Regions from separate parts of the Tepidibacillus sp. LV47 genome, predicted to be linked through region 1. Evidence: riboswitches for the same ligand, from Rfam matches in the RefSeq annotation. Region 1 holds a riboswitch; the other holds the start of a gene.

Region 1 (4,415 bases):
GAAAACCATCAACTAATTTTTGATTGATTAATGTCTTCATTTTATCTGGGGAAGTACCGTTGGTATTGATAATAATCAATCCATGAAATATACTTCGGATTCTATTTAAGAAGTTGATTATGGGTTCAATCTTTTCTAATAAAAATTCTCCACCACTGAAAATAATTGCATCAAAAAAATAGCCGTTCAACTGAATTTGCTGGATAATGTCTTCTTCTGTAAAAAATTCTTCATGTTTTTTTGCTACGATTTCATCATAATTATGACAACCAAAACAGTGCATGTTACAACCAACGAGGGAATGGATAAGTAGAGAATGGTGGCCTGGTAGATCAACAAATGTTCTCATCACTTGTTTATAAAACTTCATACGCCATCCCTCTTTAAAATACCTCTGTTAAAATATCCTCGTGGTGTAATTCCTTTAAATGTTCAGATTTTATACGTTTTCGTGTATTCCAATCAAATCGTCTAGCTTTACTCCAAAAATTTTGTTCACCATTATAAAAACCCTCTTGATCTACTTTTATCTTCTTTCGAGCGATCATGCGAACATATCCAATCACTCGACTAAATGTGGCGATATCATCACTACCACAAACCGGGCATAATTCAATGTTTTTCCCATCTTCGGCCAATAATTGCTGACCACAAGTCATGCAACTTGTGATGGTGGGTGTTAAAGTAATATAATTGATCGGCTTTTGAAATAACTTGTCGATATAATCTGCTAATAGATTAGGCTCAACCTTTGTTTCTAGAAAATGATGAAGAATACTTCCTGAGGTAGCATAAGCTTGAAATTCTGCAGCATTCTCTATCTGGGCTGAAAAGTCTTCTTCACTAAAGGGAAGCATACAACCAGAAGTTAAATAAACATCTTCTCCTTTTCCTTGAACAAAAATTTCTCGGTTATGTTCTTTTGCCCATTTCATATCATGGCGAGCCAGTTTGATTCCGGCATTTTCAGCAGGAGCATATTCTATTCCGCAAGCAACTTGGTCACGAACGATGAATTCATTTATCACTTCAGTCATATATTGCATAATTTCATGGGCAAGTTTTTTTCCTTGTTCATCTTTGATTCCATCTTTAAAACCAATATTGATCAATCCTTCATGCATACCAGTGATGGCAAAAACATTAAAATAATTTTTAAGGTCTTTATTAAATGCAAAGAAAGTGGGATATAATTCTTTATTTGCTTCAATCCATTTTCTTTTCGCTTGATGACCTTTTTGCATGATTTCTAGGTATTCGCGCATTTTTTGTTTTAATAAATCTTTGTCATGGCCAAATTCCATTAGAAGGCGATTGGCGTTTAAATTAAGTACTTGCACGGCACCAGTTGACCCCGTGGAACTTCCAAAAATACCACTCCCCACTTTAGAGAGCAAGCTTAAATCGATCTGTAAACGACAGCATAAACTTCTGCTGGCTTCTGGATCCCGGGCCTTTATGTAAGGATTTAATTTTTTATAATAATCATTATCAAAGGGGAATGTACGAAAATTTTCAAAATAAACGCCGCCCCAATTATACATTTTGTCTAACAAATATAAGAATAAATCATTATCAAAGTTAAAATGATCATCAATCGGAACAGTGATCAAAGGAAAGGTAAAAGGAATGCCATTTCCTGTTCCTTCAGCCATCACATCGATAATCGCTTGATTAATCCGATCAAAATATTCAGAGGGAATTTCTTTATATTTCATATTTCTTGCTTCTCCACCAATGACTATGTATTCATCTTTGATTTCTTCGGAAGGTTTGCCAAATTCCATCGTTATATTGGAAAAGGCAGATTGGGAACCGCTTCGAAGAGGCATATTCATTTCCCAAATTAAGCTTTGGAATAATTGTTTTAAATCGTTTTGGGAATACTTCTTTTGTGTTTCTGTTTCTTCAAAATATAAATACGATGCAGCGACAGTTGTCATTTGCGACAGCATAACCGCTCCAGAAACTTGTTGAGACATTAAAACAACCACATTACTAAAATGACGTAAGAGCGTATCTAGTCTCTTCGTTGGTTTAGAAGACAGCATATTTTTGGCAAGGGTAGGGATTCCAAAAGTGGCGATATCTCTACACCCAACACTAACACAATAGGGACTTAGTTGTTTATCATGGATGTAGACTATTCCTTGATCATATAAATCTTTTAATTCTTTAGGTAAAATTTCATTTAATAGGAATTCTTCTTCTGCAAAATTGGTTAAGTGGTGTCTTAATAATGGCAAAGAATATACATAATTGCTGTTTTCCCTTTTTAAAAAATCTGTCTTTTTGTTTTCTACTTCTGATGTAAATGACCTGATAATTTCACTTGAACTGTTAAACATAAAAAAGCCTCCTTGTATATTTGATAAAAAAAATCCGCTCAATTTTGAGCGGATTGAACGATGGCATAAAAAGGCAATTATAGAAAATATACCTGTTTATACAATCGTTCCATCCTCTCAACTCCCGAAGAAAATGAAACTTGAAAAGTAAGGCAGGTCTCCTGACTTGTGCTTCTTCCTACTTTGAATCCTTCCCGTACAAGAGCCATGAAGCATTCTTGTACAGTGGCTTTTACTCATTTCGTCCACACTTACAGTTGCGGGGACAGTTCTGGACTTTCACCAGATTCCCTTTTAAGTTTTAAAACACCTTACTTTTTTGTATAAAACACTATATATTGTTTTTTTTTAGAACGATTCCTTCTATATGTTGTATTCCTTATTTGATATTAAATAACAAATTTTGCTTTTTTGCAATGATTATTTTTTATACAGTAACAAAATGAAAAAGTTTATTGACATGCTATCAGTCATGAGGTATATATTAAGTTAATAAAATTAAATATGAATGGAAATAGGTTCCAAGTTATGCAATCATAACTTGGATTAAAAGGGAAGTCGGTGAAAATCCGACACGGTCCCGCCACTGTAACGAGGAGTCTGTATAAATCAATGCCACTGATTGCAAAATTGGGAAGGCCTTATACAGACGGTGAATCGAAGTCAGGAGACCTGCCTATTTTCAAAACACATAACCCTACGGGAGATAGGGGAGTGTTTGTCGTTTCATTGCCATATCAACATTGTTAAACATAAGCACTTCAACGCTTTCCTTGTAAAACGGAGTGAAGTGTTTTTTTCGTGAAACAGGTGGTATGGCGGAATATTCGTTAGTCTATCAAGCACTTCTATCTTTAGGGTAGGGGTGCTTATTTTATTGGAGGGAGGAATTGATTTGCAATATCGATCATTTAGTGTTGAGGTTTTGTTATTAACGATTTATTTTTTGTTCATTCCACAACCTGCTTATGCGATGCATATTATGGAAGGCTTTTTGCCGGTTAAATGGGCTGCTTTTTGGTGGGTGATTTCTACTCCGTTTTTCGTATTTGGAGTGAAAAGGATTCGTATCGTTATCAAAGAAAATCCTCAATTTAAATTACTCCTTGGTGTAATAGGGGCGTTTACTTTTGCCTTATCTGCTCTAAAGCTACCATCAGTTACGGGAAGTAGTAGTCATATGACAGGGGTAGGATTAGGTGCGATCTTATTCGGTCCAGCGATTATGAGTGTAATTGGGGGAATTGTTTTACTTTTTCAGGCTCTTTTACTCGCTCATGGTGGAATTACCACTTTAGGTGCTAATCTTTTTTCGATGGCGATTATAGGGCCAATATTTGCAGTAGGTACGTATCATTTATTTAGACGTTTGTTCCATAAAGATAAGCTTGCAATCTTTTTCGCCGCAAGTTTAGGGGATCTAATGACTTATGTTGTGACTTCATTTCAATTAGCTCTTGCGTTTCCTTCACAAATTGGAGGAGTGATGGAATCATTTCAGAAATTTTTTACGATCTTTGCTGTTACTCAGGTGCCGTTAGCGATGATCGAAGGAATCATTACAGTTATTGTTGTTCAACTCTTAAAGCAAAATCATCAGCAAGAACTGCAAATTCTTTTACAAAAAGAAAGGAGGTTTTTTACTTGGGGTAAATAAAAAAATACTACTTAGTGTATTCGTTTTGTTCCTTATTCTCTTTTTACAAAATTTTTTAGGAAATCTTGAATTTACTGGGACGGATGATCAAGCACAAGGAGTAATTTCAACGATAGATCGAGATTATCAGCCATGGATTACAAATTTATTTTTTGAACCTAATGAGACAATGGAAAAGATCCTTTTTTCCGTTCAAGCAATTTTAGGATTCGGTGTTCTCATTTATGGAATTGGTTTTTATCAGAGGAAGGATAATGACAGGTGAGAAATTAAATGTTGAAAATTGATCAAATTGCGTATACCAATCGTTTTATTCGACTTGATCCTTTCATCAAATTGATATTTGTGTTTGTAAGTTTTATCCTATCTTTTTTGTTTCATTGGATTGGCGATCTTATGATCTGGGTTAT
Region 2 (4,415 bases), on a different contig from region 1:
AAATCATCTAACCATTTTACCAATTTAGGAGTGTAATAAGGAGAATCAGCTTCCACAAGAGTATTGTCCAAATCGGTAATAATGGAAGTGATCCCTCTTTTTTTCAGGGCATCAAGATCAATATGATAGATAGACTGAACATATAGATCTGGTACAAAGTTTTTTAATAACACGTGCAAAAACTCCTTATGTATAAAAATAAATACGACGATACTCTACAAAAATGGTTATCGGCAATAACTATACCATATTTATCCTTCCTTCTGCAAAACATTAAAAAAGACTACAACAAGGTGTAGTCTTCTTTCATCAAGTAGTGTTTAGGCCTCATGCCCCAATTTCTCATTTACTGAGCGAAGTTTTTGTTCGATTGATGCTTGTTTATCTCTCCTGTCATCGATACGAATTAAAGTGGATACACGTAAAGCACCATTTTCAAAAGGGACTTCGTGCATTCTCATGATCACAGCCATAATATCTTTTAAATCACCTTCAATAATCGTACTCATTGCCGTAAGTTGAAATTTCACTGGTTCGGGTGCTTCTTCTAATACTTTATGTACATTAGCCACATATTGACTTATACTTGGACTGCCTGTTCCTAGAGGAGTTATCGTTACTTCTACAATTGCCATCATCATCACTCCTTTTCCTAAAAAAATGAGGTTCCATTTCCACTATCTTAATTTTAACAAAGATTTTCCATAGAAAACAACTGGACATTTCATTTCACTCATAAAGGATACGTATCATTAGTTTATTGCCCTTGTAACAAAATTTGTGGAACCTTTCGTATTGGATGCTGTACTAAAATTGGCTTTGTATGGTAAACTCGTTCAATTTCCTTAACATTAAGCACTTCCTCTACCTTACCGATAGATTCAATCTTTCCATCTTGAATTAAGATCAATTCATCACAGTATTGAGCTGCCAAATTTAAGTCATGGAGTACCATTACAATCGTAATCTCTTTTTCTTGATGCCATTTGCGAATATGTTCTAATACTAAGATTTGGTGACCAATATCTAAATAAGTGGTTGGTTCATCTAGAAATAAAACTACCGGATCTTGAACCATCGCCCTTGCCAAAGAAACTAATTGGCGCTCACCGCCGCTTAATGTAGCCACTTGCTGAAAACGTTTCTCCCATAAATCCAATTGCACCAGGGTTTTTTTTACTAGGTCTTTATCCCTTACCGATAAATCTGTGAAAAAGTCTAACCACGGATACCTTCCCATCGATACCACTTCATTAACGGTAAAAGGGAGAGGCGGAGTTCCCTCTTGAGACATTACCGCTAATTTTCGAGCTAACTCTTTCTTACGATAGCTCGTTATGTTTTTACCTTGAAATAGAATCTCACCTTCATCAACGTCAAACAAACCGCTCATGGCTTGTATTAAAGTGGTTTTCCCGCTTCCATTTGGCCCAATGATGCCAAGAACACGTCCCTTTTCTACTTCAAAATGAATGTTACGCAACACTTGTTTTTGTCCAAAAAAATGAGACACACGCTTAACTTGGAAGAGACTCAATTTTTAACCCCTCCCATTTCGATTTTTATAAAAGAGATATGCGAAAAAAGGCGCACCTAAAAATGCAGTCAGAACACCGATGGGAATTTCGCTTGAAGGAATCATCGTTCGCGCTAAAGTATCTGTAAGGATTAAAAAAACTGAACCAGCTAAAACAGACACAGGGAGTAATATTCGATGATTTGCACCAAATAAGACTCTGAGTATATGAGGAATAATTAAACCTACAAACCCAATTATACCTACAATCGAGATCGCAGAAGCAGCTAGTAAGGAAGCAATGGTCAAAATCCTTACTTTTTGTTTCCCTACTTCCATTCCTAGGTAGGTTGCCGCATTCTCTCCTAAGGCAAGAACATTCAGGTCTTTATATTGAAAAAGTAAAAAGATTGTACCAAATAAAAAATAAGGGATGAGAACGAGAATATCGGTCCAATCATGGTTGGCTAAACTGCCCATAAGCCAAAAGATGATCGATTGAAGTTTGTTATCAGATATGGTAATTAAAAAGGAAAGAACGGCCCCCATAAGGGATTGAACGATCACCCCAGCAAGAATCAATGTTTCACTTCCTCGGTAATATTGCCTTTTCGCCAAAAGTACCACAAATCCCAATGCCATCATTGCCCCAAGAAAAGCAAAGATGGGAAGGGTAAAATGACCGAATAATGAAAGATCAGGAACAAAGATTAAAGTGGATGCTGCGCCTAAAGCTGCTCCAGAAGATACACCCAAAATATACGGATCCGCCAAAGGATTTCGTAAGACACCTTGAAATGCCACACCGGAAATGGACAACATCGCACCTACTAAAGATGCCAAAATAATTCTGGGCAAACGTAAATTGATAATGATCATCTCATCACTAATTTCCCAATCTGGAGCGAGTTCAATTCCAGGAAGTTGATTCACCAAAATTTTCACTGTTGAAACGAAGTCTAAATGAACAGATCCAACAAACAGGCTTGCAAATATAGAAAAAAAGAGAAGAAGGAACAAAGATCCTATGATAAGAGCAAGATTCTTTTTTTGTTTCATAGCAACACCTATTTTAAAGATTTGGATAAATAGGGCATGTCAAGGAAAAGTAAAAGTCCCTTTTTACCCGAAGATAAAAAGGGACATAAGGACATCATGATCCAATTTGTCAATGAGATAGATGCCTTCCCTTTTCCTCGAAGGTTAAGCTTCCTTAACAAATAGGCAGGTCTCCTGGCTGATGGCATACCTTCCACTCCTTCCCGTCTTACGACAGTGGATTCATGTGGAGGCTTACACCAATCACAGTGGCGGGACCGCGTCGGATTCTCACCGAACTTCCCTTTTCATCTTTCTGACGAATCAGAAAGAACCTATTTGCCACACGTTATTTTATTTTCTGAGTTCATTATAACGTATAAAAACAATTTAACAAGCACTATCTTATCTTTGTTCAGAGTTTTATAATCAAAAATAAGTTTGTACATTAAAGCGCTTTTAGAGTTCCTTTTTCACATCTGTTGAGTTCAAACTGCTTTTGCAATAACTCTGCCTCTTTTTTTTTGTGCTAAAAATTCCCACCTTAAAAAAAGGCGGGTCTAAACTCATCTGTTGGCTTAACAATTCATAGTTCTTTATTCTTTACTTTCTTCTTTTTTGCCAATCATAAATCAGCCAAATTATAATAAGAAGGCCGATAAGAACGATAAAAATCCAAAACGTTCCTCTCATCCAAAAATACATATGGTGAAACATCATTTTTCTGCCCATCATCATCCCCATCGTATTTGGAGAAAACCAAATCATCCGAACAGCAAACAAGAGGAAGGAACCACCGAAAAAAATTAAAAATATAGAAAAAATAACCCATAAAAAAATTCTCATAATTCCCACTTCATTCCCTCAGAATAGATTTAAATATCTCATTCTTATTCTACTTTATATCCTATTCCCCATACCGTTTTTATGATTTGTTCTTTCACTCCAGCTTTCCGAAGTTTTTCTCTCAAATTTTTAATATGAGAATCAACAGTACGGTCCTCTCCCACAAAGTCAATCCCCCAAACCATTTCAATCAATTGCTCTCGCGACAAAACTTTTCCTTTATGTTTCATTAAGACCTCCAATAAATCGAATTCGGTTGGGGTAAGGTTTATCGTTTCTTCTAGGTAAAAAGCAATCCTTGCTGAAAGATTTAAAACAATCCCTTTATATTTCAATAACTCATCTTCTTCTGTACTTTTTTGTATTCTTCGTAATAAAGCCTGAATACGAGCAACCAACTCTGCCTCTTCAAACGGCTTTACCAGGTAATCATCAGCTCCAGATGTAAGCCCAGTTACTTTATCCTCTGTCGTACCTTTTGCTGTCAGCATCAAAACAGGGATATCAGATATTTTCCTTATTTTCTCTAATGTTTCCCATCCATCCATCACAGGCATCATCACATCAAGAATCATTAGATCATAATTTTCTTTTAAGATTTTATCATATGCTTCTTTTCCGTTTTCTGCTTCATCTACGTGAAAATCATGTTGTTGTAAATAAATCCGTAAAAGTTGTCTCATATGAAATTCATCATCAACGATTAGAATTCTTGTCATTATTTATCAACCTCTATAAGATTATAGAATGAAACTATAAAGAAAGTATGAAGATAAATCCCTTTTTCTTGGATTAGTTTATCAAAAAAATTTAAATAAAAAAATCCCACTGTGTATATCACACAATGGGAAAAGTATCGTATTTAAAACTTATTTTGCTGCTGCGTCCATCACACTGATCATTAAACCTTCTACTTTGTCAGCGATTTTATTCCATTCTTCTTTTCCATATTGATTTAATAGGAAAGTAGGTCTTGGTAGACGAACATTTACACCATTTTCATCTTCAGTAACAG

What was found. Region 1 has a riboswitch for cobalamin ahead of ACMW72_RS02525 (energy-coupling factor ABC transporter permease). Riboswitches for the same ligand answer to the same signal wherever they lie in the genome.
Region 2: another riboswitch for cobalamin. It lies ahead of ACMW72_RS06655 (FecCD family ABC transporter permease); the one in region 1 lies ahead of ACMW72_RS02525 (energy-coupling factor ABC transporter permease).

The regions. Positions count from the first base shown of each region.
Region 1 covers NZ_JBLWIF010000001.1:514,847-519,261, reverse strand. The annotation lists gene ACMW72_RS02535 (radical SAM protein) at 1-370, opposite strand, end outside; gene nrdD (anaerobic ribonucleoside-triphosphate reductase) at 384-2,348, opposite strand; cobalamin riboswitch at 2,482-2,677, opposite strand; cobalamin riboswitch at 2,848-3,043, shown strand; gene ACMW72_RS02525 (energy-coupling factor ABC transporter permease) at 3,244-4,005, shown strand; gene ACMW72_RS02520 (energy-coupling factor ABC transporter substrate-binding protein) at 3,941-4,270, shown strand; gene cbiQ (cobalt ECF transporter T component CbiQ) at 4,279-4,415, shown strand, end outside.
Region 2 covers NZ_JBLWIF010000004.1:94,095-98,509, reverse strand. The annotation lists gene ACMW72_RS06670 (YqeG family HAD IIIA-type phosphatase) at 1-173, opposite strand, end outside; gene ACMW72_RS06665 (MTH1187 family thiamine-binding protein) at 321-635, opposite strand; gene ACMW72_RS06660 (ABC transporter ATP-binding protein) at 758-1,537, opposite strand; gene ACMW72_RS06655 (FecCD family ABC transporter permease) at 1,541-2,575, opposite strand; cobalamin riboswitch at 2,722-2,908, opposite strand; gene ACMW72_RS06650 (response regulator transcription factor) at 3,445-4,119, opposite strand; gene ACMW72_RS06645 (DUF302 domain-containing protein) at 4,270-4,415, opposite strand, start outside.